4 regions of the Pseudomonas sp. PB3P13 genome follow, and region 1 is predicted to be linked to each of the others. Evidence: predicted binding sites of a transcription regulator. Region 1 holds the regulator's gene; each other region holds the start of a gene.

What was found. Region 1 encodes sigma-54, which starts transcription at its own class of promoters, with help from an activator protein. Its sites were predicted from a motif close to ANTGGCATNNANNTTGCTNT; they were not measured.
Region 2: flgA (flagellar basal body P-ring formation chaperone FlgA) is a predicted target of sigma-54. The motif match lies at 4,517-4,536, and genes of this name have one in related genera.
Region 3: flgB (flagellar basal body rod protein FlgB) is a predicted target of sigma-54. The motif match lies at 2,377-2,396, and genes of this name have one in related genera.
Region 4: fliD (flagellar filament capping protein FliD) is a predicted target of sigma-54. The motif match lies at 3,968-3,987, and genes of this name have one in related genera.

The regions. Positions count from the first base shown of each region.
Region 1 covers NZ_CM142702.1:1,057,412-1,065,129, reverse strand. The annotation lists gene ACYZT1_RS04690 (ATP-binding cassette domain-containing protein) at 1-361, opposite strand, end outside; gene ACYZT1_RS04685 (KpsF/GutQ family sugar-phosphate isomerase) at 640-1,614, shown strand; gene ACYZT1_RS04680 (KdsC family phosphatase) at 1,614-2,138, shown strand; gene lptC (LPS export ABC transporter periplasmic protein LptC) at 2,146-2,718, shown strand; gene lptA (lipopolysaccharide transport periplasmic protein LptA) at 2,705-3,253, shown strand; gene lptB (LPS export ABC transporter ATP-binding protein) at 3,253-3,978, shown strand; gene ACYZT1_RS04660 (RNA polymerase factor sigma-54) at 4,162-5,655, shown strand; gene hpf (ribosome hibernation-promoting factor, HPF/YfiA family) at 5,730-6,038, shown strand; gene ptsN (PTS IIA-like nitrogen regulatory protein PtsN) at 6,051-6,515, shown strand; gene rapZ (RNase adapter RapZ) at 6,518-7,375, shown strand; gene ACYZT1_RS04640 (HPr family phosphocarrier protein) at 7,391-7,666, shown strand.
Region 2 covers NZ_CM142702.1:4,004,708-4,012,425, forward strand. The annotation lists gene flgH (flagellar basal body L-ring protein FlgH) at 1-212, opposite strand, end outside; gene flgG (flagellar basal-body rod protein FlgG) at 221-1,006, opposite strand; gene ACYZT1_RS18355 (flagellar basal body rod protein FlgF) at 1,026-1,754, opposite strand; gene flgE (flagellar hook protein FlgE) at 1,764-2,948, opposite strand; gene ACYZT1_RS18365 (flagellar hook capping FlgD N-terminal domain-containing protein) at 2,938-3,672, opposite strand; gene flgC (flagellar basal body rod protein FlgC) at 3,672-4,100, opposite strand; gene flgB (flagellar basal body rod protein FlgB) at 4,106-4,462, opposite strand; gene flgA (flagellar basal body P-ring formation chaperone FlgA) at 4,632-5,378, shown strand; gene mltG (endolytic transglycosylase MltG) at 5,426-6,604, opposite strand; gene pabC (aminodeoxychorismate lyase) at 6,608-7,423, opposite strand; gene fabF (beta-ketoacyl-ACP synthase II) at 7,423-7,718, opposite strand, start outside.
Region 3 covers NZ_CM142702.1:1,594,782-1,602,499, forward strand. The annotation lists gene flgA (flagellar basal body P-ring formation chaperone FlgA) at 1-130, opposite strand, end outside; gene ACYZT1_RS07115 (chemotaxis protein CheV) at 214-1,146, shown strand; gene cheR (protein-glutamate O-methyltransferase CheR) at 1,194-2,021, shown strand; gene flgB (flagellar basal body rod protein FlgB) at 2,439-2,846, shown strand; gene flgC (flagellar basal body rod protein FlgC) at 2,850-3,293, shown strand; gene flgD (flagellar hook assembly protein FlgD) at 3,309-4,031, shown strand; gene flgE (flagellar hook protein FlgE) at 4,063-5,379, shown strand; gene ACYZT1_RS07145 (ribonucleoside-diphosphate reductase subunit alpha) at 5,691-7,718, opposite strand, start outside.
Region 4 covers NZ_CM142702.1:3,979,838-3,987,555, forward strand. The annotation lists gene ACYZT1_RS18210 (FliA/WhiG family RNA polymerase sigma factor) at 1-320, opposite strand, end outside; gene ACYZT1_RS18215 (flagellar basal body-associated FliL family protein) at 329-727, opposite strand; gene ACYZT1_RS18220 (flagellar hook-length control protein FliK) at 855-1,922, opposite strand; gene ACYZT1_RS18225 (hypothetical protein) at 1,926-2,243, opposite strand; gene fliS (flagellar export chaperone FliS) at 2,227-2,610, opposite strand; gene fliD (flagellar filament capping protein FliD) at 2,618-3,943, opposite strand; gene flgN (flagellar export chaperone FlgN) at 4,219-4,653, opposite strand; gene flgM (flagellar biosynthesis anti-sigma factor FlgM) at 4,650-4,934, opposite strand; gene ACYZT1_RS18250 (flagellar FliJ family protein) at 5,020-5,448, opposite strand; gene fliI (flagellar protein export ATPase FliI) at 5,459-6,778, opposite strand; gene fliH (flagellar assembly protein FliH) at 6,782-7,474, opposite strand; gene ACYZT1_RS18265 (FliG C-terminal domain-containing protein) at 7,485-7,718, opposite strand, start outside.

The DNA.
Region 1 (7,718 bases):
TCATTTCTTCCGGCAGTTCGGTATGCACACGCAGCGGAAAGGCAACGTTCTCGAACACATCGAGGTCGGTGAACAGGGCGCCGCTCTGAAACAACACGCCCATGTGCTTGCGCGCATCGAACAGATCGCTGCGCGACAGTTTTGGCAGATTCTGACCGTTGACCCAGACTTCGCCCTTGGTCGGCCGCAACTGGGCGCCCATCAAACGCAGCAATGTGGTCTTGCCACACCCGGAAGGTCCCATGATGCCGGTGACCTTTCCGCGCGGTATACGGATATCGACGTTATTGAAAATGCTGCGCGCACCGCGCTTGAAGGTCAGTCCCTTCAGCTCGACCGCGTAGGCGTTATCGGCACTCATCTAAACTCCTTTCGATGCAGCCCCCTCACTCGGACGCCTGACTTTCTGGCGAAAGCACATGGCTAACCGGGCGGGCCGAACTGGCGGCGAACTATATCACCGCAAAGGCCAAGCGCCCAAGGCCTACGCGGGCCATCTTCGGTCACTTAACAGCCTTAAAGCTTCACACGGAAGTATTAAGCGCAACAAGGAATGACAAAGGCTGACGAACTTGCGTGAGGGTTTTGCTTAATGCCGCTATAATCGCCGCCTTTTCATCAGGCTATACGATTTCAGACATGAGCCAATCCAGCGACCTGATTCAGTCAGCCCAACGCACCATCCGCCTCGAAATGGAAGCCGTACAAGGCTTGTTACCCCATATCGACGCAGAGTTCGTACGCGCGTGCGAAATGATCCTGGCGAGCAAAGGGCGCGTGGTCGTGGTCGGCATGGGCAAATCGGGGCATGTGGGCAACAAGATCGCCGCGACCCTGGCCAGCACCGGCACCACGGCTTTTTTCGTGCACCCGGCTGAAGCCAGCCACGGCGACATGGGCATGATCACTGGCGATGACATCATCCTGGCCCTGTCGAACTCCGGCTCCACCAATGAAATCGTCACCCTGCTGCCGCTGATCAAGCGCCTTGGCATCCAGCTGATCAGCATGACCGGCAACCCTGATTCACCGCTGTCCAAAGCGGCCGAAGTCAACCTGAATGTCCACGTGGAGCACGAGGCCTGCCCGCTGAACCTGGCGCCTACGTCTTCGACGACTGCTGCGCTGGTGATGGGCGACGCCCTCGCGGTGGCGCTGCTGGAAGCCCGCGGTTTCACTGCTGAAGACTTCGCCTTCTCGCACCCAGGCGGCGCGCTTGGCCGTCGCCTGCTGCTGAAAGTGGAAAACGTCATGCACGCCGGACAGGAACTGCCGCAAGTCCAGCGCGGCACCCTGCTCAAGGACGCGCTGATGGAAATGACCCGCAAAGGCCTGGGCATGACAGTGATCCTGGAAGCCGACGGCACGCTCGCCGGGATTTTCACGGACGGCGATTTGCGCCGCACCCTGGATCGCAGCATTGACATCCATAGCGCCACCATCGATCAGGTCATGACCGCCCACGGCAAGACCGCCCGCGCCGAAATGCTCGCCGCCGAGGCTTTGAAAATCATGGAAGACCATAAAATCAATGCGCTGGTCGTGGTTGACGGCGACGACCGCCCGGTCGGCGCCTTGAACATGCACGACCTGTTGCGTGCGGGAGTAATGTAATGAGCGCGGACCTGCTGCAACGCGGCAAACAGATCAAACTGGCTGTTTTCGACGTCGATGGCGTACTGACCGACGGTCGCCTGTACTTCCTCGAAGACGGTAGCGAATTCAAGACTTTCAACACACTCGACGGTCAAGGCATCAAGATGTTGATGGCAGCCGGCGTACAGACCGCTATCATCAGTGGGCGCAAGACCCCGGTGGTTGAGCGGCGCGCGAAGAATCTCGGCATTCCCCACCTGTATCAGGGTCGGGAAGACAAACTGGTGGTGCTCGACGAGCTTCTCGCCCAGCTCAACCTGAGCTATGAACAGGTCGCGTATCTCGGGGACGACCTGCCGGACCTGCCGGTGATCCGCCGCGTCGGCCTCGGCATGGCGGTGGCCAGCGCGGCCAGCTTTGTCCGCGAACATGCCCACGGCATCACCCAGGCCCGTGGTGGCGAAGGTGCCGCTCGCGAATTCTGCGAATTGATCCTGCGCGCCCAGGGCCGCCTCGATGCGGCCAACGCCGCGTACCTGTGAGCCAACTATGCTGAGCAAGAAATTTCGCAACACCCTGATGTTCGGATGCATCGCGGCCATTTTTGCCGCGGTGGGCTACTGGAACATCAGCCCGGAACGCTTCCTCGACAAGCCAGTGGCCAAAGTCGACGAAACCGAGATCGACTATTACGCGATCAACGCCCACAGCGTTCAGTACCTGCCGGATGGCAAGCTGCAATACGAAATGACCTCCGACAAGGTCGAACACCTGAAAGCGACCGAAGTAACGCTGTTGACCAATCCGGACCTGTACCTGTATCGCGGCACCCAGTTTCCGTGGCATGTGCAGAGCGAGCGTGGCGAGGTCAACCCGGACGGCACTCAGGTCGAGCTGATCGATTCGGTGCGGATCACCCGCTTCGATGAGAAAGACCGCAAGACCCTGATTACCTCCACCCGCATGACCGTGTTCCCGCAGCGGCAATATGCGGAGACCGCTCAACCCGTTAGAATCGACGGCGCTGGTGGTGTCTCGACTGGTAACGGAATGAAAGCGTATTTGAAAGAAAGCAGGATACACCTGCTATCGAACGTAAGAGGACAGTATGAGGCTCGTTAAAACTCTCCCTATTTTGCTCGGTCTGAGCGCAGCACTGGGAAGCGTGAGCGCCTGGGCTCTGCCGGACGATCAACAGCAGCCTATCCGCATCCAGGCGGACGATGCCCAACTGGACGACAAGAACGGTATTGCCACTTATAAGGGTGACGTGATCATCACTCAGGGCTCGATGAAGGTCACCGGAAACACTGTGACCATGACCCGCACCCAGGCCGGCGATATTGACGTGGTGACTTCGGTGGGCAACCTCGCCTACTTCGAGCAACTGCAAACGGCCGGCGACACCAAGCCGGTTCAGGGCTACGGGGTGACTATCCAGTATCACGCCTCGCAAGACCGCGTCGTGCTGATCGATCGCGCCAAGGTCATCGACAAGGATGGCAACATCACCCAGGGCGAAAAGATCGTCTATGACACCAACAAGAAGCTTGCCAGCGCCGGTCGCGCTACGGGCAGCAAGGTCACCGAGTCGCGTCCGCGCATCGACATGGTGATCCAGCCGAAGAAGAAAACCGACGAGCAGAAGGCCCAGTAATGGCAACTCTGAAAGCCCAGCATCTGGCCAAGAGCTACAAGAGCCGCCAGGTCGTGCGTGACGTCAGCCTGTCCATCGACAGCGGTCAGATCGTCGGCTTGCTTGGCCCCAACGGCGCCGGCAAAACCACCTGCTTCTACATGATCGTGGGCCTGGTACAGGCCGATCAAGGCCGAGTACTGATCGACGACCTGGACGTCAGCCACCAGCCCATGCACGGTCGTGCGAAGGCTGGTATCGGCTATCTTCCGCAGGAAGCGTCAATCTTCCGCAAACTGTCGGTTGCAGACAACATCATGGCGATCCTCGAGACCCGCAAGGAACTCGACAAGACCGCACGCCGCAAGGAACTGGAAAGCCTGCTGCAGGAATTCCACATCAGCCACATTCGCGACAACCTCGGCATGAGCCTGTCCGGTGGTGAACGCCGCCGCGTGGAAATTGCCCGCGCCCTGGCCACCAACCCGAAATTCATCCTCCTCGACGAACCCTTCGCCGGCGTGGACCCGATTTCGGTCGGCGACATCAAGCAGATCATTCACCACCTCAAAGCCAAAGGCATTGGCGTGCTGATCACCGACCACAACGTTCGTGAAACCCTGGATATCTGCGAAACGGCCTACATCGTCAACGACGGTCAACTGATCGCCGAAGGTGACTCCGCCACCATCCTGGCCAACGATCTGGTCAAGGAAGTTTATCTGGGCCACGAGTTCCGTCTGTAAGCGCTGAGTGTCTGGCTAGTCGGCCGAGCGCCTGACGCGATGAACACCTCAGTGTGTTTTATTGTTACCGCGCTCTAGGCAAACACTTCAGTTTCAGGCATATAATTTGCTTAAGTTTGGCGCTTCGGCGCCCTGTAGTGGATGGCGCATGTGCGCCGGCGAATAAGGTGTTAAGCCCCTGCCATGAAACCATCGCTAGTCTTGAGAATGGGCCAGCAGCTGACGATGACACCGCAGCTGCAACAGGCCATCCGCCTGCTCCAATTGTCGACCCTGGACCTGCAGCAGGAAATCCAGGAGGCCCTGGAGTCCAATCCGATGCTCGAACGCCAGGAAGAAGGCGACGACTTCGATAACGCTGACCCGTTGGCCGACAAGGCCGAACAACCTCCAAACGCCGATGTTTCGGAACCCTCCTATCAGGAAACGGCCCCGACGGTGGACAACCTGGAGGAAGGTGACTGGAACGAGCGCATTCCTAATGAGTTGCCGGTCGACACCGCGTGGGAAGACGTCTACCAGACCAGCGCCAGCAGCCTGCCGAGCAGTGACGACGACGAGTGGGACTTCACCACCCGCACCTCAGCCGGCGAGAGCTTGCAGAGCCATTTGCTGTGGCAGCTGAACCTGGCGCCGATGTCCGACACCGATCGCCTGATCGCCGTGACTTTGATCGACTGCATCAATAATCAGGGCTACCTCGACGAAACACTCGATGAAATCCTCGAAGCCTTCGATCCCGAACTGGACGTCGAACTCGATGAAATTGAAGCCGTCCTGCACCGCATCCAGCAATTCGAACCGGCCGGCATCGGCGCTCGCAACCTGAGCGAATGCCTGTTGCTGCAACTGCGCCAGCTGCCGCCCAAGACGCCTTGGTTGAGCGAAGCCAAGCGCCTGGTCTGCGATTACATCGACATGCTCGGCAGCCGCGATTACAGCCAGCTGATGCGCCGCATGAAGCTCAAGGAAGACGAACTGCGCCAGGTCATCGAACTGGTGCAGAGCCTCAACCCGCGCCCAGGCTCGCAAATCGAATCCAGCGAAGCCGAATACGTCGTGCCTGACGTGATCGTGCGCAAGGACAACGAGCGCTGGCTGGTGGAGCTTAATCAGGAGTCGGTGCCACGGCTGCGAGTCAACGCCCAATACGCCGGTTTCGTGCGTCGCGCTGACACCAGCGCCGATAACACTTTCATGCGCAATCAGCTGCAGGAGGCTCGCTGGTTCATCAAGAGCCTGCAAAGCCGCAACGAAACGCTGATGAAAGTCGCTACCCAGATCGTCGAGCATCAGCGCGGTTTTCTGGAGTACGGCGACGAAGCCATGAAGCCGTTGGTGCTACATGACATCGCCGAAGCGGTGGGCATGCACGAATCGACGATTTCCCGGGTTACCACGCAGAAGTTCATGCATACCCCTCGCGGTATCTATGAACTGAAATACTTTTTCTCCAGTCACGTCAGCACCTCTGAAGGCGGCGAATGCTCGTCCACGGCGATCCGCGCGATCATCAAAAAACTGGTTGCAGCGGAAAATCAGAAAAAGCCGTTGAGTGACAGCAAGATCGCTGGTTTACTGGAGGCACAAGGCATTCAGGTGGCTCGCCGCACCGTCGCCAAGTACCGTGAATCCCTCGGGATCGCGCCTTCGAGCGAACGCAAGCGGTTGATGTAGAGTCACGTTACAGCGTTCCAGTGGCAGGCAACCCAGCCTGCCGCTTTATGCACTGGCAACGAAGGAGAAGCTGTATGCAAGTCAACATCAGTGGACACCAACTGGAAGTGACCGAACCTCTTCGCACCTACATCGGCGAAAAACTCGAACGATTAGAGAGGCATTTCGACAAGATCACCAACGTGCAGGTCACGATGACGGTCGAAAAGCTCAAGCAGAAAATCGAAGCCACGCTGCATATTCCCGGCAATGAAGTGGTCGCCAACGCGGAACATACCGATATGTACGCGGCGATCGACGCCTTGACCGACAAGCTCGATAAACAACTCAAAAAGCATAAGGAAAAGACCCAGAGCCTCCTCCAGGGCGCAACCGGTCGTTAACACTCCCTACCCATGATCCGACTTGAAAGCATCCTGACCCCCGGCCGTTCCCTCGTGAACGTGCCGGGCGGCAGCAAAAAGAAAGCCCTCGAGCAAATTGCCAACCTTATCCATAAAGAAGTCCCGGATCTGGAAATGCAAGATGTCTTCGAGGCTCTGATTGCCCGTGAAAAACTCGGCTCGACCGGTTTTGGAAACGGCATCGCCATTCCTCACTGCCGCTTGAAAGGTTGCACGTCGCCTGTCAGCGCACTGATGCACCTCGACGCCCCAATTGATTTCGACGCCATCGATGGCGCTCCGGTCGACCTGCTGTTTGTTCTGCTGGTCCCGCAGGCCGCCACCGATGCGCATCTGGAACTGTTGCGCCAGATCGCCAGCATGCTCGATCGCAAGGAAGTGCGGGAAAAACTGCGCAGCGCTCCGAGTAATGAAGCCTTGTATCAGGTTGTCCTGGACGAGCAAAACGGGCACTAATCATGCGCATGATCATTGTCAGCGGCCGCTCCGGGTCAGGTAAAAGTACTGCGCTCGCTGTTCTGGAGGACAGTGGCTATTACTGCATTGATAACCTGCCCGCCGGTTTGCTGCCGGAGTTGGCTGAACGCGCACTGATTCACACTGAACTGGCGCAACCGTTGGTGGCGGTATCCATCGACGCGCGAAATCTGCCGAGTCATTTGTCACGATTTCCGGAACTGCTCGAAGAAGTCCGCAGCCGTCACATCCAGTGTGATGTTCTGTACCTGGATGCCGACGAAGAGACGCTGCTCAAGCGCTTCTCGGAAACCCGTCGGCGCCATCCACTGAGCAGTGCCGATCGCTCGCTGGCCGAAGCGATCAGCGATGAAACCCAACTGCTTGGGCCGATTGCCGATCTTGCCGATCTGAAGGTCAACACCACCAACCTCAACCTGTATCAGCTGCGCGATACCATCAAGCTGCGCCTGTTGAATCAGCCGGAGCCCGGCACTGCGTTTCTGGTGGAGTCCTTTGGATTCAAGCGGGGCATGCCCGTCGACGCCGATCTGGTGTTCGATGTGCGTTGCCTGCCCAACCCCTACTGGAAGCCGGAACTGCGCGAGCATTCGGGGCTGGAAAAACCGGTTGCCGATTATCTGGCAGCACAGCCGGATGTCGAGGAGATGTTCCAGGACATCTCCACGTATCTGCTCAAATGGTTACCGCGCTTTGCCGCCAGTAATCGCGCCTACGTCACCATCGCAATTGGCTGCACCGGCGGTCACCACCGCTCTGTCTACCTGACCGAACGCCTGGGTCAGGTCCTGCAAAAAACCTTGAAGAACGTCCAGGTTCGCCACCGCGACCTCAGCTAAAGGATTCACATCGCGATGCCTGCTCTGGAAATCGAAATCATCAACAAGCTGGGCCTGCATGCTCGCGCGTCTGCCAAATTCGTCGGGGTTGCCGGTCAGTTCAAGGATTGCACGATCAGGGTAGGTCGCACGCCGCAAGCCACGGTTGACGGCAAAAGCATCATGGCCATGATGATGCTGGCGGCCGGCAAGGGCACCAAAATCCATCTGAGTACAGAGGGTGAGCAAGCAGATGAAGCGCTGCAAGCCTTGGTGAATCTCATTAATAATTACTTTGACGAAGGCGAATAACACCGCTGCCTTCTGCGCTTTTATGGCGCGGGGGCATGCCTCTGGATAGGGG
Region 2 (7,718 bases), 2.4 Mb from region 1:
GTCAGGATGTCGCCCACACGCAAAGCCCTCTTGTCCTGATACAAGGAGCCTGCATAACCGCTACGGTAAAGCCCGCCGCCCTTGGCGGGCGGCAAGTTGTAATCCAGAGGCAGCGGCTCATAGGCGCTGGAGTCTTCGTCGGGCAACATTTCGACGAAACTCTGGCAACCGCACAGGCCCAATGTCAGCGACAGCAGGATAACGTTACGCATCAGCCTGCTCAGACCGTTTGATTGAGGAACTGCAGCATGCCGGACGAGGCATCCAGTACCTTGGCATTGGCCTCATAAGCACGCTGGATCGCCATCATCGCGACCATGGCTTCCACCACTTCGACGTTCGAACCTTCCAGCTGTCCTTGCTTGATCGTACCAAGCCCGTCCTCCCCGGCCACGCCTTCGACCGGCTCACCGCTGGACACCGTCTCCTTGTACAGGTTGCCGCCCAGAGCTTGCAGGCCAGACGGATTAGCGAAGTTGACGAGAGTGATTTGCCCCAGTTCCACCGGCTCGGTGCTGCCAGGCAAAATGACCGTGACGATGCCGTCCGTGCCGACCTTGAAGTTATTGTGGCCCACCGGCAGCTCAATCGCTGGCGACAGCGGCAAGCCCTGCGTATTGACCAGCAACCCCTCGCCGTTCATCTGCAGCTGACCGCTTTCGGTGTAGTAGATCTCGCCATTGGGGGCTTCTACCTGGAAGAACCCCGGACCGCTGATGGCCAGGTCCATGGGCTGGCCGGTAGCCTGGGTACTGCCCTCGGTGAACACCTTTTGCGTGCCGACGACACGTACCCCACTGCCCAATTGGATGCCCGAAGGTACGGTGTTGACCTCATCGGCCTGGGCGCCCGGCGGTACTTCAATGGTGTAGAACAAATCCTCGAACACCACCCGGTCGCTCTTGAAACCCGTGGTGTTGACGTTGGCCAGGTTGTTGGCCACGGTGGACATGGCTTTGTCTTGTGCAGCCAAGCCGGTTTTGCTGATCCAGAGTGCAGAACTCATGTTTATTTCCTGACGGGCATCAACTGCCGCGAATCATGCTGTTACCCGCCGTGGACAGGTCCTCGGCGGCTTTCATCATTTTGACTTGGGTTTCAAACAGCCGGCTCAAGCTCATGGTGCCGACCAGTTGATCGATTGCCGAAACGTTGCTGGACTCAAGAAACCCCGAGGCCAGGGTCACGTTTTCATCCACCGGCGCCGGTGCGCCGTCCCGGCTGACCAGTAGCCCTGCGGTATTTTTCTGCAACTGCGCCGCCGGCAGGTCCACCAGCTTGATCCGGTCGACTTCGACCATCAGTGGCTCGCCCTTGGGCAGTACCGAAATCCGGCCATCGACGGCTATGTGCAGCGTCTCGAATTCCGGCAGCTCGATGGCACCACCCTCGCCCAGCACGGCCCGGCCATTGATGGTCAATTGCATCCCGGCATCGACCTGCAGACTGCCGTGGCGGGTATAGGCCTCGCCGTCGGCGCCCTGCACAGCAATCAGCCCCGGGCCCTTGATCGCAAAGTCCATCTCCCTGCCCGTAGCCATCAGCGCCCCGGGCGCCATGCTCACTCCATTGCCCCCGCCCAGTGCCAGATGGCGGCTGTCGTAGCCATAACCCTGAACCTGCACATCGACCGCTTGCTCAAGGTCGGCACGAAAGCCGGGTGTGTTGACGTTGGCCAGGTTGTTGGAGCGCACGCCCAGCGCAGTCATGGTACGGCTGGCGGCGGTCATTGCCGTATATCCCAAACGGTCCATGGATCAGCCTCAGATCGCGCTGAACAGCACTTGCGTGAGTTCTTTGTCGGTGGACAGCACCTTGCTGTTGGCCTGGTAGTTGCGTTGACCTTCCATCAGGCCGACCAGTTGCTGAGTCATGTCGACGTTGGAGGTTTCCAGCGCGCCAGCCTTCAGGTCGCCGAACAAACCGCTTCCAGGAACCCCAATCAGCGGGTTGCCCGATTCACCAGTCGCGCTCCAGCGGGTCGCATCTTCGTTTTTCAAGCCGTTCATATTGGCGAAGTTGGCCATCACCACCTGCCCCTGGAGCAAACGCTCACCGTTGCTGTAAGTGGCGTAGACCTTGCCGTCGTTTTCGATCTTGACCCCGGTATTCTCTCCGGCTGCGTAGCCAGTCGGATCGTTGGTGGTCACGACAAAATCCGAAGCGTTCTGGGTGCTGCGGGCATAATCAATATCAATGCTCATCGTCTCGGCGCCCGCCAGCGCAAAGCTGATGTTGACTGGAGTCAACGGCGACACCAGGCCACCACTATTGTCGAATTCGATCGGTTCCGGGCCGCCCACCTTTTCGCCATCGACGTAGTAATGGACCGCCCACTCGTTGTCAGCGGTTTTCACGAAGTACTGGGTCAGGGAGTGCTGCTTGCCCTTGGAGTCGTAGATCGGGGTCGTCTGAGAGTCGGTGTAGGTGTCGATATCGTCCGGATCAAAAGGCACGGTGATCGGATCATTGTTGTCATCAAGGTTAGCCACGAATTTGATGGCATCGGTGGCCTTGGCTGGCAGGTTGGCGGTTTGCAGACGCAAGTCGCCCACGGTGCCTATCATCAAGTTGCCAGCAGCGTCCACCGGATAGCCTTGCAGGTATTGGCCAGAGGCATCCGTGAGGAAGTTATCGCTATCCTTGCCGAAAGCGCCGGCGCGGGTGTAGCTGATATCTCCGGAAGGACTGCGGGTGACGAAGAAGCCGCCTCCGGAAATCGCCAGGTTCAGCGCGTTACCGGTGGCTACGTGAGAACCACCAGTGCTCATGCTTTGTGTCAGCCCCAGCACGCCGACACCCATCGCCTGGGTACCCGAATACAGGCTGCCGAACTCGGTGCGGGAGGACTTGAACCCGACGGTGCCGACGTTGGCGATGTTGTTACTGATGGTATTGAGTTGTTCGGTGACCGCATTCAAGCCTGTCAGGGCAATGTTAAAACTCATGGCGTTGTCCTTGTGCAAATTGATTGAGGGAGCGTGGAGCGTCATTGCCCCGAGGCGGCATCATCAGGTTGGCGAACAATGACGCCTCGCTGAACTCGGTAATTTCATAGAACGGAACAGACCCGACCCCGGCCACATCGAGCACCGGACCATCAGCCCCCAGGCGGACGCTGTTGACCTTGCCCTTGACTTCCACCTCCAGGCTCTCGTCGCTGGCGGATTTGACTTCAATGTCGTATTTGCCCGGCTTGAGACCCAGGGCCACCGGATCGATTTCGAACTCCACGCGCCCCGGCTCGCTGGCGGGTAGCGGGATCTCCGTCTTCACGCCGTTGGCATCGGTGAGGATCGCCACCAACTCATTGGCACTGTGCTCAAGGTTGACTTCGGCCTGAACTGGCTGATCACTCAGGTCCAGTTCGTCAGCGCGCACTTTGACCGTCTGCCCCACCAGGCTTGCAGCGCTGAGGTATTGCAGGTTTTCCAGCAAGACCATGTTGTTCTGGGTCAACAGTGACATTTTCTCCAGACTCTGCACTTGGGACATTGAGGCGAACTGGCTGAGAAACTCGCTGCTGTCCACGGGCTTGGTCGGGTCCTGGTTACGAATCTGCGCCACCAACAATTGAATGAAGGTGTTTTGCATCTCGCTGGCATCAGATCTGGGCATAACCGGGTCGCGAGCCTGCCGGTTGCCGTAAGTATCGTTTTGCACCGCACTCATCAGGCTTCTCCCAGCTTGAGCAAACCTTGCTGCATGCTCTTGATTCGATTCAGGACTTCAACCCCGGTTTCAAAACTACGGGTGGCCGACATCATGTCGGTCATTTCCTCGATCTCGTTTATATCCGGGTAGAACACATGACCGCTGCGGTCGGCCAGTGGGTGGTCGGGCTCATAGCGTTTTTTTGCCTCGCGTCCGGCGGTCACCACATCCAGCACCTGCACATGCGCGCCGCCCATGCCGACACCGCGGGTCAACTGGTTGTTTTCATAGATGGCAGCAAACACTGGCTTACGCGCCTGGTAGACATCCTTGGCGTTAGCGGAAGCCGAATCGGCGTTGGCCAGGTTGCTTGCCACGGTATTCAGGCGCACGGTCTGCGCGTTCATCGCAGAGCCGGCAATCTGGTAAATCGCATCAAAAGCCATAGTCGTCAGCGTCCTTCTATTGCCTGCTTGAGGCCACGGAATTTCATGTTGAGAAACGTCAGGCTGGTCTGGAAATCCGAGGTGCTCTTGGAGAAGGCAGCCTGCTCCACACTCAGCTCAACCGTATTGCCGTCCTGGGATGGCTGGGATGGCACTCGGTATTGCAATTGCGCGTGGGTGCTGTCTCCGAAGCGCGGCACCGCATCGTGGCGCCGCATTTCACTGGCGAAATCCAGGTCGCGTGCCTGGAAGCCCGGCGTATCCTCATTGGCGAGGTTTGCCGCCAGAATTTCACTGCGCTGCATGTGCAACCCGAGAGCACGCATGTGCACACCCATCGCGTCTTCTATCCGTATACTCATTGCCAGACACCATTGATCAAGTTCAGCTCGATGCAGTGAGTGCAGGATCTGTGCCCAGACAAAAAATTTGCTCAACTGGCTGATTTATAAGGTTTTTATGAGCATTGAAAAGAACAACAGCACGCGCTTGCTTCCGCTTTCAGCGCGATGGACAGCCTTAGGAGGAAGCGTGGTTTCCGCACTCGCGCTTGTGTTGTCGCTGACGTCATCCCCTGCCATGGCAAGCGAGACACTGGCCGCCCAAATCGACCAAGCGGTCCAGCGACACCTGAGCCAACGCCTTGCGCGACAGGCCGAGCGCGAAGGCTGGCGCGGCATGCGCTGGAGCAAAAAAGGTGTGGTCCTGCCCAACGAGGTTCCTGGCCAGCCTTGCACCCTGCCCCTGCAAGTGCACGATGAAAACGACAAGCCTCCAGCCCTGACCCGACAGCGCCTCACCGTGCAGTGCCCCGGTTCGCAAGGCTGGAAGCTGGTCGTTACTACTCAGACCAACGTCTTCGTCCAGGCAGTGGTCACAACCCAGGTACTGGAGCGCGGGCAGGCCATCACTTCGGCGATGCTGGAGCAGCAGGAGGTCAACCTTGGCAAGCAACGCCGGGGAGTGATCGCATCAATTGAAGACGTCACAGGTCTCAGTGCCAAACGCCGCATCCGTGCGCAGCAAGTGCTCAGCACCGACATGCTCGTCTCCCCCTGGCTGGTACGTCGCGGTGACAAAGTCAAGGTCACCGCCCGCCAGGGCGAGATACAGGCAGCCATCCAGGGGCTTGCCATGGAAGATGGGCGTTTGGGCGCCGTGGTAAGGGTGAAGAATCCGGGGAGCGGGAAGATTATCGAGGCCAGGGTGACGGGGGCCAGGGAGGTTACCAGTACGCTCGAAGGGGAGCGGGCGTCCACTGAGATGGACAAACCCTGAACGCCCGCATTGCACTGGACGTCATCTCCCTACCTTTATTGCGCGCCTTACTGCATGGGGGTATTCGGCTCGACCGTTGAGTCAGGCTCGGCGGCAGGCGCAGGCACTTGCGGCAAGGCCTCGGGATCGGGATTTGGCGAAGCCGCCGGCATCGATTCTTCGTCATCCGCCGCCGGCTCTGCTCCGGCCGGTTGCGGGGCCGGGCTGGAGCGATAGTCGGCGCGGCGTTTGAGCTGGTACTCGCGCACCGCGTTGTTATGGGCGTCCAGGTCGTTGGAGAACACATGGCTGCCGTCACCGCGGGCGACAAAATACAGGCTGTTGCCTGCCACCGGATTCAGCGCCGCGTGGATCGCTTCGCGGCCGACCATCGCAATCGGCGTCGGCGGCAGACCGGAAATCACATAAGTGTTGTAGGGCGTCGCTTCCTTGAGGTGCGCGCGGGTCAGCTTGCCATTGTAGCGATCACCCAGGCCATAGATCACGGTGGGATCGGTCTGCAACAGCATGCCCATCTCCATACGACGCACAAACACGCCGGCGATCTGCCCACGCTCCTGGGGCACACCGGTTTCCTTTTCGACCAGCGAAGCCATGATCAGCGCCTGGTAAGGCTCGGTGTACGGCACATCGGCAGAGCGCTGCGCCCACTCTTTGGCAAGCACCTCATCGAGGCGATCATAGGCTTTTTTAAGCAGCTCGACGTCCGTCATGCCCCGCACGAAACGGTAGGTATCAGGGAAGAAACGACCTTCCGGGAAAATTCCGTTATGACCGAGCTTCTCCATGACCTGGCTATCGCTCAAGCCATTCAGGGTCTGTTCGAGTTTTGCCTCTTTGGCCAGGGCAGCGCGGACCTGATGGAAATTCCAGCCTTCCACCAGGGTCAGGCTGTACTGAACCATTTCCCCGCGCTTCCACAAATCGATCAGACCTTCGACGGTCATGCCGGGCAGCATGCGGTATTCGCCACTGTGCAAGGGTTGTTGGGCCAGATTGAAGCGCCAATACACACGCAGCCAAAACGAATCCTTGATGACGCCGTCGGCTTCAAGTCGGATCAGTGTGCGGTTCGGGGTCGTGCCTTTTGGCACTTCCAGCAGTTCTTCCTGGGCGACATTCAGCGGCTGTTCCAGCGCTGAATGAATTTTCCAGGCTGAAGCCCCCAACAACAACCCTGCCAGAACCAATCCGGTTTCCAGCAGCAGCAAGAATTTACGTCTCACGTATCAAGCATCCAATAGCGTACGGGCAATGGTTTGGAGTTTACGGGTGACCGGCCCAACCGGCCAGCTCAGTGCTGCAAAGGCGCGCACCGGCCAAATGCCATAAACGCTGTTGCAGACGAACACCTCATCGGCCCATTGCAGGTGTTCCAAGGAGATATCGGTGATTTGCGTCGGGATTCCCGATGACTTGGCTTGAAACAATAATTCCGCACGCATCACGCCGGCAACACCGCAGCGCTTGAGGTCGGCAGTGATCAGGACGCCATCGCGGACCAGGAACACATTGCTGAACACCCCTTCGATCACTCGCCCGGCCAGATCGAGCATCAGCCCTTCGGCATGCTCGGCATCTTGCCATTCGGCGCGGGCGATGACTTGTTCGAGACGATTCAGATGTTTGAGCCCCGCAAGCAGTGGTTGCCTGCTGAGGCGCGTCGCGCATGGAAAAAGACGCACGCCCTGCTCGGCGTTCGCCGCGGGATAGGCGGCAGGCGAATTGCCTTGCAAGATGCGACGGGCCTGTGCCGAGGGATCCGGCGCATAACCCCGAAGGCCATCACCGCGAGTGACAATCAGCTTGAGCACGCCATCGCTCAGGGTTCGGGCGTAGGTCACCAGCTCAGTGGCCATTGCGGCGTGATCGAGATTGAGCGCCAAACGCCGGCAACCTTCATGCAGACGCTCGAGATGCCGCTCCAGCAGCACCGCTTTGCCATTGCGCACAGCAATGGTCTCGAACAGACCATCCCCGTAAGCCAGGCCGCGATCCTTCAGCGACAGCGCATCAGCCGGCTGACCGTCGACCCAGCAGTCCATCAGCCAGCGAACCGGCGGAACACCAGCGAGCCGTTGGTCCCACCAAAACCGAAGGAGTTGGAGAGCACCACATCGATGTCCATATTGCGCGCCGTGTGCGGCACGAAATCGAGATCACAGCCTTCGTCCGGCTCATCGAGGTTTATGGTGGGCGGTGCCACCTGGCTGTTGATCGCCAGCACACTGAAAATGGCTTCAACCGCCCCCGCCGCCCCCAACAGATGGCCGGTCATGGACTTGGTCGAGCTGACGGCCAGTTTGTAGGCATGATCGCCGAACACCGACTTGATCGCGC
Region 3 (7,718 bases), 540 kb from region 1:
TAAGCATATCAGGCAAGGTGACCGGGTCAGCAAGGGCAGGGCTGCCAGCGTTGAACAGGCAAACGGCCGACATCGCACAGAGCAGTCTGCGCAACGTTGAGCGTCGGGAAAATGTCGGTTCTGGGTTCATACGGGTTAAAAAGCAAGCGCCGTGCCGTTTAGTGATGAATGTGCGTCGCAACACACTTAGAGCGTTGGTGTAGGAGTCTGGGCATGGCTGGTGTAATGGATTCGGTAAACCAGCGCACGCAACTGGTAGGGCAGAATCGCCTGGAGCTGTTGTTGTTTCGTCTGGACGGGCAGCAGCTGTACGGGATCAACGTGTTCAAGGTTCGTGAGGTGCTGCAATGCCCCAAGCTGACCCTGATGCCCAAGTCCAGTCCTGTCGTGTGCGGTGTGGCCAGTATTCGGGGGGCGACCATTCCGATCCTTGATCTGGCGATGGCGACCGGTGCGGGCGCGCTGAAAGATCAAAGCAATCCGTTCGTGATCATCACGGAATACAACACCAAGACGCAGGGTTTCCTGGTGCGGTCGGTGGAACGTATCGTCAACATGAACTGGGAAGAGATCCATCCGCCGCCCAAGGGCACCGGACGCGATCACTACCTGACGGCTGTGACCCGGGTCGACAATCAGTTGGTCGAAATCATCGACGTCGAGAAGGTGCTGGCTGAAGTCGCGCCAACACCGGAAGCGATTTCGGTGGGCGTGGTGGATGTTGAAACCCAGCACAAGGCGTTGTCGCTGCGGGTATTGACGGTCGATGACTCATCGGTGGCACGAAAGCAGGTCACGCGTTGTCTGCAAACAGTCGGCGTCGAAGTGGTGGCGTTGAACGACGGTCGGCAAGCGCTGGACTACCTGCGCAAACTGGTCGACGAGGGCAAGAAGCCGGAAGAAGAGTTCCTGATGATGATTTCCGACATCGAGATGCCGGAGATGGACGGGTACACCCTCACGGCTGAAATCCGCAGCGACCCACGCATGCAAAAGCTGCACATCATCCTGCACACTTCGTTGTCGGGCGTATTCAATCAGGCGATGGTCAAGAAAGTCGGTGCCGATGACTTTCTGGCCAAATTCCGTCCTGATGACCTGGCATCCCGGGTAGTCAACCGGATCAAAGCAGCAGATAACAGCTAGGGACCTTCTGTTCCTGGTGGTCAACACGATTTTGAGAGGCGGTATCTTTGTCTACGGGTAATTTGGATTTCGAACAGTTCCGGGTCTTCCTGGAAAAAGCCTGTGGCATTCTGCTCGGTGAAAACAAGCAGTATCTGGTCTCGAGCCGTCTCAACAAATTGATGGAGCAGCAAGGCATCAAGTCGTTGGGTGAATTGGTTCAACGCATCCAGACCCAGCCGCGCAGCGGTTTGCGCGAGATGGTGGTGGATGCCATGACGACCAACGAAACCCTGTGGTTTCGGGACACCTATCCATTCGAAGTGTTGAAGAACAAGGTGCTGCCGGAAGCGATCAAGGCCGCTCCCGGCCAGCGTCTGCGAATTTGGTCGGCGGCGTGCTCGTCGGGGCAGGAGCCGTATTCGCTGTCGATGTCGATCGATGAGTTCGAACGGGTCAACATGGGCCAGTTGAAGGCGGGTGCGCAGATCGTTGCCACGGATTTGTCCGGCACGATGCTGACCAACTGCAAGACCGGCGAGTACGACAGCCTGGCGCTCGGCCGCGGTTTGTCGCCCGAGCGTCTGCAGCGTTACTTCGATCCGAAAGGGGCGGGGCGCTGGGCGATCAAGGCGCCGATCAAGAGCCGCGTCGAGTTCCGCTCGTTTAACCTGCTGGACAGCTACGCGAGCCTCGGCAAGTTCGACATCGTATTCTGCCGCAACGTGTTGATCTACTTCTCCGCCGAGGTGAAGAAGGACATTCTGTTGCGAATCCACGGTACGTTGAAGCGCGGTGGTTATCTGTTCCTTGGCGCATCCGAAGCGCTGAATGGTTTGCCAGATCACTACCAGATGGTCCAGTGCAGCCCGGGGATTATTTACCAGGCGAAGTGATAGGTCATCGGTACGAAAAACGGGAGTCCTCAGAGGGCTCCCGTTTTTTTATGCCTGCCGTTCTTTCGAACACACCACTTAACCTGTGGGAGTGAGCCCTGTGGCGAGGGGGCGTGCCCCCGTTCGGCTGCGAAGCAGTCGTAAATGCCATTTAACTTTGAAATTTCGGGGCCGCTTTGCGACCCAACGGGGGCAAGCCCCCTCGCCACAGGGCTTACTCCTACAAAGGGTAGGAGGTGTTCTTTGGAGGGTGATAAGCGGCAGAAAAGCGGCATTCGAAGGACATCCGTTGCCGCTTTTCTGGCATTGCCGCTTCGCCGCTGCCCGCAAAGCCCCGGTTTCCGGGCTTTTGCAGATTGGCACGCGGCTTGCTATGTCCCTGTTACGAAAATTCAGGTCACCCGAAGGTTTCCCGACATGAGCATCAGCTTCGATAAAGCGCTCGGTATCCACGAACAGGCCCTGGGCTTCCGCGCCCAGCGTGCCGAAGTCCTGGCCAACAACATCGCCAACGCCGACACCCCGAACTACAAGGCTCGGGATCTGGACTTCTCCAAAGTGCTTGCCGCACAAAGCGAGAAGACCAAAACCGGCTCCTTCGCCTTGAACATGACCAATAGCCGTCATATCGAAGCCGAAGGTCTGGGCAACGGCGACGAGTCGCTGATGTATCGCACGCCGATGCAGCCATCCATCGACCAGAACACCGTGGACGCTCAAATCGAGCAGTCGAACTATGCGGAAAACGCGGTCAACTTCCAGGCCAGCTTTACCCTGCTCAACAGCAAATTCAAAGGGCTGGTTTCCGCCCTTCGTGGAGAGTAATTCATGTCCCTCGCCAGCGTTTTCAACATTGCCGGTAGCGGCATGAGTGCCCAGACCACTCGCCTGAACACCGTCGCCAGTAACATCGCCAACGCCGAGACCGTCTCGTCGAGCATCGACCAGACCTACCGCGCGCGCCATCCGGTATTCGCCACCATGTTCCAGGGCGGTCAGGCCGGCGGCAGCGATTCGCTGTTTCAGAACCAGGACGCTGCGGGGCAGGGCGTGCAGGTGCTGGGCGTGGTCGAAGACCAGAGCAATCTGGACGCACGCTACGAGCCGAATCATCCATCGGCCGATGCCAAGGGCTACGTCTACTACCCCAACGTCAACGTGGTGGAAGAAATGGCTGACATGATTTCCGCGAGCCGTTCGTTCCAGACCAACGCCGAAATGATGAACACCGCCAAAACCATGATGCAGAAGGTCCTGACCCTCGGTCAGTGATAAGGGGCGACTCAGATGAGTGTTACCGATTCCACCAGCGGCGTTAGCCTCAACGACATCCTGGCCAATTCGTCGATCAAGACCACCACCAGCAGCGATAGCCTGGCAACCGCCACCGGCACCGCTACTGGCAAGAAGGAACTGGGCAAGGATGCGTTCCTGCAGTTGCTGGTGACACAGCTGAAAAACCAGAACCCGCTGGAGCCACAGGATAACGGTGAATTCGTTGCCCAGTTGGCGCAGTTCAGCAGCCTGGAAGGCATCACCACACTCAATGACACCGTGTCCGGGATTGCCGGCAACTACAACTCTTCCCAGGCATTGCAGGCTTCGTCGCTGGTCGGGCGTTCGGTCATTGCCCCGGGCGACAAGGCCGTGGTCGATACCTCCAAGAGTTTGAGCGGCACCGTTGTCGTGCCTGTCTCGGTGGACCCGGTGACGCTGAAGATCACCAACGCCGAAGGCAAGGTTATCCGCACCATCGACATGGGCAGCCAGACAGCAGGCAACGCCAGCTTCATCTGGGACGGCAAGACCGATGCGGGCGAAGTGGCACCGGCGGGTACGTATACCTTTGCCGCCACCGCCAACATCGATAACACGGCGACCTCGCTGATCACCAATCTGCCAGCGACCGTCAGCAGCGTAACGATCAGCCAGACGGGCGGTGAATTGATGCTCAATCTGGCCGGGCTGGGCAGCATTGCCCTGTCCAAAGTTCAAACCATTGGTATGTAGAGCCGACTAATCCGGCAAAAAGGAGTGGAATATGTCTTTCAATATCGGCCTTAGCGGTCTCTATGCAGCCAACAAACAACTGGACGTGACCGGCAACAACATCGCCAACGTGGCGACCACCGGTTTCAAATCGTCCCGTGCAGAATTCGAAGATGTCTACTCGGCGACCAAGCTGGGTTCGGGCAGCAAAACCGTCGGCAGCGGCGTGCGCCTGGCCAACGTGGCCCAGCAGTTCACCCAGGGTGACATCAACAACACCGGCAACGTGCTGGACATGGGCATCAACGGCTCCGGTTTCTTTGTGTTGAACGACAGCGGTTCGTTGTCTTACACCCGTTCCGGCACGTTCAAGGTCGACAAGGAAGGCTACGTCACCAACAGCGACGGTTCTGCGCGTCTGCAGGGTTATGGCGTGGATGCCAATGGCAAGATCCAGAACGGCATCCTGACTGACTTGCGCATCGATACGTCGAACCTGGCGCCGAAATCCACCAGCGTGGTATCGTCGACTATCAACCTGAACTCCACCGCACCGGTGATCGATCAGGCCGTTGTCACCAACCAATTCGATCCGACCAAGACCGAGACTTTCACCAAGCAGTTCAGTACGCCGGTATTCGACAGCCAGGGCAACCAGCACCAGATGGACCAATACATGGTCAAGACGGGCGCGAACACCTGGGACACTTACACGCTGATCGATGGCCGCAACCCTGACGGCAGTGATCCTAAAGTGACCGGCCCAGTGCCTTCGACCATGGTGTTCGACACTTCGGGCAAACTGGTTTCCGTCACCACGCCGGCCACTCCGACCCCGATCGTCAGCCCGGATCTGCAAGTTACGGGTTGGGTCCCAGGCACCGTCACCGACGGTGTATGGACGGCCAACGGCGCAGCGGCGAACCCGGATGGTGTGACCATTTCCATGAGCAACACCACCCAGTTCAACGCCGACACCGCGCGTTCGATCCCGGCGCAGAACGGTTATGCCACTGGCCAGATCACCAACCTGACCATCGATGGCAGCGGTGTAATGCTGGCCAACTTCAGCAACTACCAGACCAAGCCGATCGGCCAGATCTCGCTCGCCAGCTTTACTAACGAACAGGGCCTGCAAGCGGTGGGCGGCACCAGCTGGAAAGAAACCTACGCGTCGGGTATCCCGGGCTACGATGCGCCGGAAACCGGCACCCTGGGCCAGATCCGCTCCAACTCGCTGGAAGAGTCCAACGTCAACCTGACCAGCGAGCTGGTCGACCTGATCAAGGCGCAGAGCAACTACCAGGCGAACGCCAAGACCATCTCCACCCAAAGCACCATCATGCAGACCATCATTCAGATGGCCTGATGCTGGTTGGCTGCAACGCTGCACAAGGAGCCCCTCGCAAGAGGGGCTTTTTTTTTGTAGGCGGAAATTTTATGGCGGGGACAGGATTTGGGTTGTCGGGGGAGGGCCTTTTCGCGGGCAAGCCATGCCCCACAGGATTTGTGGTGCTCACACATCCATCAAACGACACGAAATCCTGTGGGAGCGCGGCTTGCCCGCGATGGCGTCAAACCGGTCACCACATTTCCATGGGCAAAAAGAAAACCCCCGACCATCAACACGACTGATCGGGGGTTTCGAGGTCAGCGCCTTGCAGCGCTTACCGGCTCAGCTTATTGGCAAGCTTCGCAATCCGGCTCGTCGATGGCGCACGCCTTCGGCACTGGAGCAGGGCCGGCTGGCGCTGCCAGGACCGAATCGTCACCGTGGTTGCCGCCGCTGGAAACAGCGTTCAGCTTGCCCGTGTTGATGGTCGACTTCTCGGTGCTGGTCGCGGCCAGGGCACGGAGGTAATAAGTGGTTTTCAGACCACGGTACCAGGCCATGCGGTAGGTCACGTCGAGCTTCTTGCCCGAAGCACCGGCGATGTACAGGTTCAGCGACTGAGCCTGGTCGATCCACTTCTGACGACGGCTGGCGGCGTCAACGATCCACTTGGTGTCCACTTCGAACGCAGTTGCGTAGAGCTCTTTGAGTTCTTGCGGGATGCGCTCGATCTGCTGCACCGAACCGTCGTAGTACTTCAGGTCGTTGATCATGACCGAGTCCCACAGACCGCGAGCCTTCAGGTCGCGAACCAGGTACGGGTTGATCACGGTGAATTCGCCCGACAGGTTCGATTTCACATAGAGGTTCTGGTAGGTCGGTTCGATCGACTGCGAGACGCCGGTGATGTTGGCGATGGTCGCGGTCGGTGCGATGGCCATGATGTTGGAGTTGCGAATGCCTTTCTGCACACGGGCGCGAACCGGTGCCCAGTCCAGGGATTCATTCAGGTCAACGTCGATGTACTTCTGGCCACGTTGCTCGATCAGGATCTGTTGAGAATCCAGCGGCAGGATGCCTTTGGACCACAGCGAACCCTGGAACGTCTCGTAAGCGCCACGCTCGTCAGCCAGGTCGCAGGACGCCTGGATCGCGTAGTAGCTGACCGCTTCCATCGACTTGTCGGCGAACTCGACGGCAGCGTCGGAACCGTAAGGAATGTGCTGCAGGTACAGCGCATCCTGGAAGCCCATGATGCCCAGACCGACCGGACGGTGCTTGAAGTTGGAATTCTTCGCTTGCGGCACCGAGTAGTAGTTGATGTCGATGACGTTATCGAGCATCCGTACGGCGGTGTTCACGGTGCGTTCCAGCTTGGCGGTGTCCAGCTTGCCGTTGACGATGTGGTTCGGCAGGTTGATCGAACCCAGGTTGCAGACGGCGATTTCGTCCTTGTTGGTGTTCAAGGTGATCTCGGTGCACAGGTTCGAGCTGTGAACCACGCCGACGTGCTGCTGCGGGCTGCGCAGGTTGCACGGGTCTTTGAAGGTCAGCCATGGGTGGCCGGTTTCAAACAGCATCGAGAGCATTTTGCGCCACAGGTCTTTGGCCTGAATGGTCTTGAACAGCTTGATCTTGCCCGGGTACTGGGACAGGGCTTCGTAGTACTCGTAGCGCTCTTCGAAGGCCTTGCCGGTCAGGTCGTGCAGGTCCGGCACTTCGGATGGCGAGAACAGGGTCCACTGGCCGTCATCGAAGACACGCTTCATGAACAGGTCAGGGATCCAGTTGGCGGTGTTCATGTCGTGGGTGCGACGGCGATCATCACCGGTGTTCTTGCGCAGCTCGATGAACTCTTCGATGTCCATGTGCCAGGTTTCCAGGTAGGCACACACCGCGCCTTTGCGCTTGCCACCCTGGTTGACCGCAACGGCGGTATCGTTCACCACTTTCAGGAACGGCACGACGCCCTGGGATTTGCCGTTGGTGCCCTTGATGTAAGAACCCAGCGCACGAACCGGCGTCCAGTCGTTGCCCAGGCCACCGGCGAATTTCGACAACATGGCATTGTCGTGGATCGCGTGGTAAATGCCCGACAGGTCATCCGGCACGGTGGTCAGGTAGCAGCTGGACAGCTGTGGACGCAGAGTGCCGGCGTTGAACAGGGTCGGGGTCGAGGACATGTAGTCGAAGGACGACAACAGGTTGTAGAACTCGATCGCACGGTCTTCCTTGTGCTTCTCCTCGATTGCCAGGCCCATGGCCACACGCATGAAGAAGATCTGCGGAAGTTCGAAGCGGATACCGTCCTTGTGGATGAAGTAACGGTCGTACAGGGTTTGCAAGCCCAGATACGTGAACTGCTGATCGCGCTC
Region 4 (7,718 bases), 2.4 Mb from region 1:
TTCTGCCGCACTTGCCGCGGCCGCCAATCCAGGCGACGCAGTTCATCCAGAATCGCGCCGCGCACCCGCAAGGCGGCAAAGCGGGCAAAATGCTCATCAGGCAGACCATAGCGGCGCAGACCTTCGAGCAGGCCCATCAAGCCGATCTGCTCCATGTCCTCGCGGTCCATCGCCTGGCTGGCTTGCAGGGACAGCTGATTGACGATGCGCTTGACCAGCGGCAGGTACTCTATTAACCACCTCTGTTCAGCGCCCGGCGCCAACAAAGGTGGCCCGGTGACGACCGGGTCGGGGCTATAGACGGCCAGAGAATCGTTCATGGCCTGGACTACTGCACCAGCAACTTGCTGACCAGTATGCTGCGAAACGGCAGGTCAAGACCCTTCGCGGCGAAGTCCTTGCTCAGATCGGCGTCCAGCCGAGCTTGCAGCTCGCTGATGGGCAACACCCGCAGCTCGGCAAACTTGAGCATCGACAGGGAGGCGATAACCGAATTACGCACCATCGGCTCGATCTGTTTGTAGGTACTGGCATGGGCGTTGACATCCACTTGCAGCGCCAGGTCGAGGACGAAGTAATGCTCGCGGTGTTCTCCCGGCAGGTTCACCACGATTTTCTCGATCGGGTAAAACGCGTATTCCGCGATCGTGTGCCGCACCACTTCTCCCGCTGTGGGTTCCAGCTTGGCGACACCGAGGTGGGCGCTGACATAGAGATAGCCGAACACGGCGCTTCCCAGCGTAATAACCGTGTTAATTCCCACAACCAATAAAATGACTCGCGACATTGAAATGACCATCTTTCAGTCCAAATAAGGTTCAGATTCGGGTTTTGCGCCTGAGCGCTACCGGCAGCTAGACCGTGACCAGCACATCGCCGGGGGCGTGTTTTTTCGAATGAATTTCGCCCGGCGCATCTTCGATGGCCTCAGCGATCTCACGCTCATGCCGTTGACGCGAAGAGTCGCGCCCCGAATGGCCTTGGGAGTCGCTGGAAATCTCCACGCTGACCTGCAACGTGTTTTGTTCTACCAACTCCTGGCGCAGGCGGTCGCTGGTGTGTAGCAGCAAGCGAGCAACATCCCCCTGGACGGCCGAAATCTGCACGCTCAAGCGGCCGGGTTCGTGGGTGATGAAAATTTCCAGACTGCCCAGCTCTGGCGGATCCAGGCGAATGGTCGCCTGTTGAAAGCGCTGCTGGACCTGTACCTGTACCGTCTCACGCAGGGCATGCAACATCTGCTCGCCCCAACGCGCCTGCGGTGCCGCTAACTTGAGACCACGTTCCAGCACCGGTGCCTGCGACGCCGTGGCACCCACCAAGGGCGCTGAGAGGGAAGTGACAGGAGGCGCCAGCGGCACGCCCTCACTGGCACTCATGGCGGGGACCTCGTTCGTACTCGGCAGTACCGCCGCAACGGCCTGGGGCGCCAGGCCAACCTGTAGCCACGCACCCAAAAGGCCCGTGGCCTTACGCTGGGGGGGCTGCGCAAGCACCTCTTGCGTTCCCTGCCATGCCTTGTCTGCAGCGACCTTGTGCTCTGACGGGTCGCCCGCTTCTTGCCCGAGGACCATCGCGCCGGCCACCATCGGCATACGCGACAGCAAGCGATCAACCCCTGGCATAGCGTCGGACAAAGCCGGTCGAGCATCGGAGTAGCCCCGAGCCTGCAACTGCACAGCCTGCTGGTTGAGCATCGCGCTCAACCATTGTTGGGGATCCACCCCTGTCTCGTCCGACTCCGGCACGGGTTCATCCGGTGCTGCACAATCGCACCATTGCTGCTGAGGTACAGGCTGCGGTTCTAACGGCAAGAACAACAGGTCGGCGATCCCGTCCGGCGGCTGCGCATCAGTTGGCAGGCCGGGCGGCAACTCGGCGGCCGAGCCAAACCCTGGACTTGAGGAAATCAACGGCACCATGGGCTAGCGCTCCCCCTGCGCACTGTCGACCAGCGAGTAAGCCTGGCGCCCTTCACCAAACTCGGTATGGCGATCAAGAATGGCCTTCAAGCGCATGCACTCATCGGTGCACGAACTGAGGACTTGCCCGTGCAGTTTTTTGAGCGGCGCCAACTCCACCAACGCTTTCTCAGTCAGTGCGCCTGCGTCCCGCAAACGCTGAAGACTTTGGGTAATAAGGGCATTCAGCTCGCCAATGCGCGCCCAGTCTTGCTTGACCTGGGCATCGGCAAGTGGCTGTTGCAGCTGTAAAAGACGACGCAAATCAGCCTCGGGCAGCATGGACGCCCTCCCAACCTTCGCGTATCTGCCCCAACAGGTGCAGGACCTCATCCAGACCAGAGAGTGACAATGAAACACTTACCTCCACCAAGCGATGCACGCAGTAGTCGTAAAGCCGTGACAGCCCTTCCACCATTTCCCCGCCGTTTTCGAAGTCCAGGATGTTGTTGAGTGCATTGATGATATTCATGCACTTCTCCAGCGATTGGCCCTTGAGTTCAAAGCGCTTGGCTTCTATGTGCCCGCGCGTTCGACTGAGTTCGTCCAGCAAGCCGTCGAACAACACAAGGACCAATTCATACGGGGAGGCCGAGCACGCGCGGATTTCCAGATCAACCGCGCGGTAGCTCTCATAGCTTTCATTCATGGGTGCCTCATCCGAACATGCTGAAGGTTTGTTCCATCGACGCCATGACCTGCGCCAGATTGGTGTATTGCTTGAGGTAGCGCTGGTAATGCGCCTGGTACTTGGTTTCCAGGTCTTCGTACTTTTCGTCGACCCGCTGCAACAGGGCGTTGAGGTTGTCTTTTCGCGCCTTCATCGAGCTGGTGCTGCCGCTGGTGTAAGTGGCGAGTTTTTTATCCAGGGTATCGAGCAGGTTGCCTTTGTCGGAGAACAGCTTTTCAAAGGCTTCGGGATTGGCATCGAGCATTTTTTCGAAAGACTTGGTGTCCAGTTTCAACTTGCCATCGGCGCCGGAGACGATGCCGTACTCCATCAACGTCACTCCGCCGAACGGTTCGCGCAGCACCGAGTTGATCATCGCTTTAATCGAGCGGATGCTCGAGTCACCCGCTAACGCCCCGCGCTCACCGTTCTCGCCACCGGAGCCGGTCAGCGTGTCAAACGTGGTGAGGATGTTGTTGATGGCGGTGATGAACTCGTTGAGCTTGTCCTTGGTGGCCGTCTGGTCGCGACTGATATCCACGGTCAGAGGCTTGTCGCCGGCGGCATGGGCCTTGGTGAAGGTCAAACTGACGCCGTCGATCGTGTCCTTGAAAGTGTTCGAACCTTGCTCCAGACGCATGCCACCGGCATCTGCGCCGAGGTAGACCACCGCGTTCTGCGCCTTGGACAGTTCCTTGGCGGAGCCAAGCGCACTTTCCAGCGGACTTCCGGTGGCATCGGTGCTCAATTCGATCCTGGAGTCGGCGCCGGTTTCTTCCGCGGTCAGCACCATGGTCACTTCGCCGCCGCTGCGAACCAGTGTCGCTTTGACGCCCTTGTTATCGGCGTGATTGTTAATCGCGGCGGCGAGTTCTTCCTGGCTCAATTCGCCATCGCCGTTGCCGTCGGCCGCAGCCAGGTCAACGTTGAACTCCACGCCGTTCTGCTTGATGGTCAGGTTACCGCCGTCGGCGGCATCGGTGCCCAAACCACTGAGTGCCACCTGATGACGACTGGCCAGTTGTTCAACAAAAAACTGATAGCTGCCCTCCTTGGCATTGGCGCCTACGGTGGCGCTGGCCATGCCTTCGGAACTGAAAGTGGCGGCGTTGATCACCATGCTTTTGTCAGTACCCTTGAGGCTTTTGACCGCAGCTCCCAATGCCTTGAGTGCAGTATCCAGCGCGGTCACGGCTGCCAGCTGAGCCTTGTACTTGGTCTCATTACGCTGGGCCTGTGCCAGCTCACGCTGTACTTCGTACTCGGCGAGCAGTTTTGCCTGGGACTGAATGTAAGCTGTATCAATTGCCATGTGAGAGATCTCCTTGATTAATAGATAGCAGGACCAATGCCAACCACTAACTAATTGTTTTATAAGTATTTTTTTAAAAAAATGCTGAAACAGACCTTCCGCTTTCAGCGGTCGGGCGGCGTCAGACGGAAGCGCAACTTCCGCCGACAAGGGGTGCGCCGAACCTGTTAATTCAAGGCGACCACGCGCAGTGATTTATTAACCGGGCGACAGCGAGAGATCAGGCAAAGGGAGGAATCAAGCGCAGGCAATGTCAGGTTGCTACTGCCGGTAGATTAGAGGCTGGGGTGGTAGATGCTTTCGGGTTGCTGGTTGAACAGCTGCTGCAAGATATCGCTGTGCATGGCTAACAATTTGCCATTGCGCTCATTAAGTGCGCGGCACCTCATCACCCGCTCCGTCAGGGTGCTCCAGTGCGTTTCCAACAAAGCACTGCGCTCCGGCGCCAGCAACGTGAACAACTGCTCCATCGACCTGGCGTCACCACTCAAACGCACGGCGTGCAATACCTTTGTACGGCGACGCGCGCGCAAGGAGGCGGCATCCACCAGGCTACTGATTTGCTGGTTGGCCAATTCAATTTGCGGGCAATCGCGAGCCATCAACCAGTCGTAAAGGTTGGTCATCAGCCCGGACATCTGCTCATAGCCACTGAGGTCTTCAGCCAGATCCTGTTCAATAACCCGCAGCAATTGCGCTCTTTGAGTCATCGGTCACTGCCGCGGTGATAGGTGAGTATGGCGGCGGCCAGACTGGCGCTGTCAGTGGCCAACTCGCCGTTGACCAGCGCGGCCTTGATCGCGGCCACTCTTTCCAGATCGACTTGGGGCAGTTCGCCGAGGGCAGACTGGATCTGCTGCAGTGCCGGTTTGACCGGCAGCGAACTCGTCACGGCGTCGGCCGGGCCGCTGAGATCGGTCGCTTGCGGGCTCAAGGCCTTGGTTTGGGAGGTATTGGGCAAGCCCATGTGAGGCTGTGGAATGATTTCCATGATGAGGTCCAGAGCGTAGTGATAGTTGACCAAGGCGACCCAACAGGTGACTGCCTTAAATCAAATGTGCGAAGAATATGATTTGTTACGACACCGCCTGATTACGCCACCAGGTCTGACTGGCCAGCCCGTCCTGGATTTTTTGTTCCTGGCGCGACAGTTCGGCCTGCCAGGCCAGTACCTTGCCCTCGATTACATGGGTCAGTACTTTCTCCTGCCGCATCGTCACCAGCAGTTCGTCTTGAATGCGCCGCAGGGTTTGTTCGGCCAGTTTCAACTCCCGTGTCTGCAAATTGGTCATGGCGTGCAGCGTGGCTTTGTACTGCTGCTGATTGTGGCGTTGCAACGGTGTCGTGGTGGCGCTGCTGAACCCGCACAAACGGGCCAGGCCGGCGATATTGTTGCGATAGCGCTGGCAGAGATTCTGTTGGTAGGTAACACGGGCCATGACCTGACGCACCTGAATCCCGCGCAAGTCGGCCAGGCGGCTCAATACTTCGATTCCTTGCTTCATCCGGGCGCCCTCATTTGACGATGCTCTGCAAGGTCGCCACGCACAGGGAGAGTTCAGCAATAGCCCCGACATCCTGGCGCAAAAACCGCTCCAGACTGGGTGCCAGCTTGACTGCACGATCGGTAGCCTGATCCATGCCGGGGGTGTAGCCACCCAACGGGATCAACTCCCTTATCCGCTCATACAGACCGGAATACTCCTTGAACGCCCGCGCAGCACGCTGATGCTTGTGGTCGACCACCTGGCTCATGCAGCGACTGACCGAGGCGGCGACATCAATGGCCGGGTAGTGGCCGACATCGGCCAACTTGCGTGACAACACAATGTGGCCATCGAGAATGGCCCGGGCACAATCGACTATTGGATCCTGCTGGTCATCGCCCTCGGCGAGTACGGTGTACAAGGCGCTGAGACTGCCGGTGGCGCTTTCGCCGTTGCCGGCGCTTTCGACCAACTCCGGTAACATGCCAAACACCGAGGGCGGATAACCCTTGGTCGCCGGCGGCTCACCCAAGGCCAAGGCAATTTCGCGCTGGGCCATGGCGTAGCGGGTCAGGGAGTCCACCAACAGCAATACATCGTTGCCCTGATCACGAAAGTATGCGGCAATGCTGTGGCACAATTCGGCGGCCTTGAGGCGCATCAAGGGTGACTCGCTGGCCGGTGCTACCACCACCACGGCCTTGCGCAAGCCTTCGGGGCCCAGGGAGTGCGTTATAAATTCCTGCACTTCGCGGCCGCGCTCGCCAATCAGTCCGACCACCACCACATCGGCCTTGGTTTGCCGGGTAATCATGCCCAGCAACACACTCTTGCCAACTCCGCTGCCCGCGAACAGCCCCACCCGCTGTCCCTTGCCCAGGGTCAACAATGCGTTGATGGCACGCACTCCAACGTCCAGCGGCTCGCTGACCGGCTGGCGTTTGAGAGGATTGACCTTAGGCAGTTCGACCGACAATGGGTCACGCCCGCTCAACTTGCCCAAGTCGTCCATCGGCTCACCCAGCCCGTTGACCACCCTGCCCAACCATGACTCGTCAATGTGCAGGGCCGCTTCATCGCGGGCGGCAAACACTCGTGACCCAGAACTCAGGCCAACGGGTTTCTTGAACGGCATCAGATAGGTGATCTCGCGATTGAAACCAACGACCTGCGCGTCCAGCAAGCTACCATCCGCCTGCTCGACATAGCAGCGCTGGCCGGTCACCCGCTGACAGCCCAAACTCTCGAGCAGCATGCCGGACATGCGTACCAGGCGCCCACTGACCTTGGCCAGTTGCACGGTCTCCAGCGAACGCAATGCCTCATCCAGCTCGAAGCGTTTGAGCATGACTCACTCCTCCATCAAGTGCAGGTGTTCGGACAACGTTTGCACGCAGGCGTCCAGGCGTTGCTGACATCCAACATCCACCTCGGCCTGGGTGCTGACAATGCGGCACTCTCCCAGCGCCAGCGACTCGTCCGCCACCAGACGCCAGGCCGCAGCCCGGTCGGGAGCCAAATCCTTGATCCGCGCGAACTCCTGCGGGTGCAACAGCACGTGCACGTCTTCGGGTTGCAGCGGCATGCCCGCCAAAGCTTCTTCGACCAACGTTAATAGTTGCGTTGGATTCAGGGTCAGCTCGCAGCGAATCACCTGTTCGGAGACCTTCTTCACCAGCGCCAGCAGTTCCTGGCGCCGCTTGAGCTCAAACTCAGCCATAAAACTGCGCAGCTTGCGATTCACCGACTCCAAGGGTTCGCTGGCTTGATCAAACGATTGGCGGCCTTCAAGCATGCCCTGGACCAGACCTTCACGACGCCCTTCTTCGCGGCCAACGGCAATCCCTTCGCGCTGACCTTGCTCTCGACCCTGGTTAAGGCCTTCCAGGTAGCCTTTTTCGTTGCCTTCCTGGAACCCGTCGGCCACGGCCCGCTGCAATGCGATAGGATCGTCGCTCCACTGCGGCGCTTCACGATCCGGCAACGGCGGAAACCGATAAGGCCGCCAATCAGTGCCCTTCGCATTTACCACTTTGATTGACACACGACAGCCCTCACTCGACGGTTTGCTCACGGAATAACTGCACGGCCAGGCCGCCTTCGGTAGCCATCTCGCGCACCACCCCCATGATTTCCTTGCGCACCTGCTCTACCCGGCTCAACGGTACCGGACCCTGACGGCGGTTCTGCGCTTCCATCTGCTGCATCTGACGCCGAGGCATGGCGCCCTGGATCGCCTTGACCACCGCGGGTTCGGCGCCTTTGAGCGCGACCACCCATTCACTGAG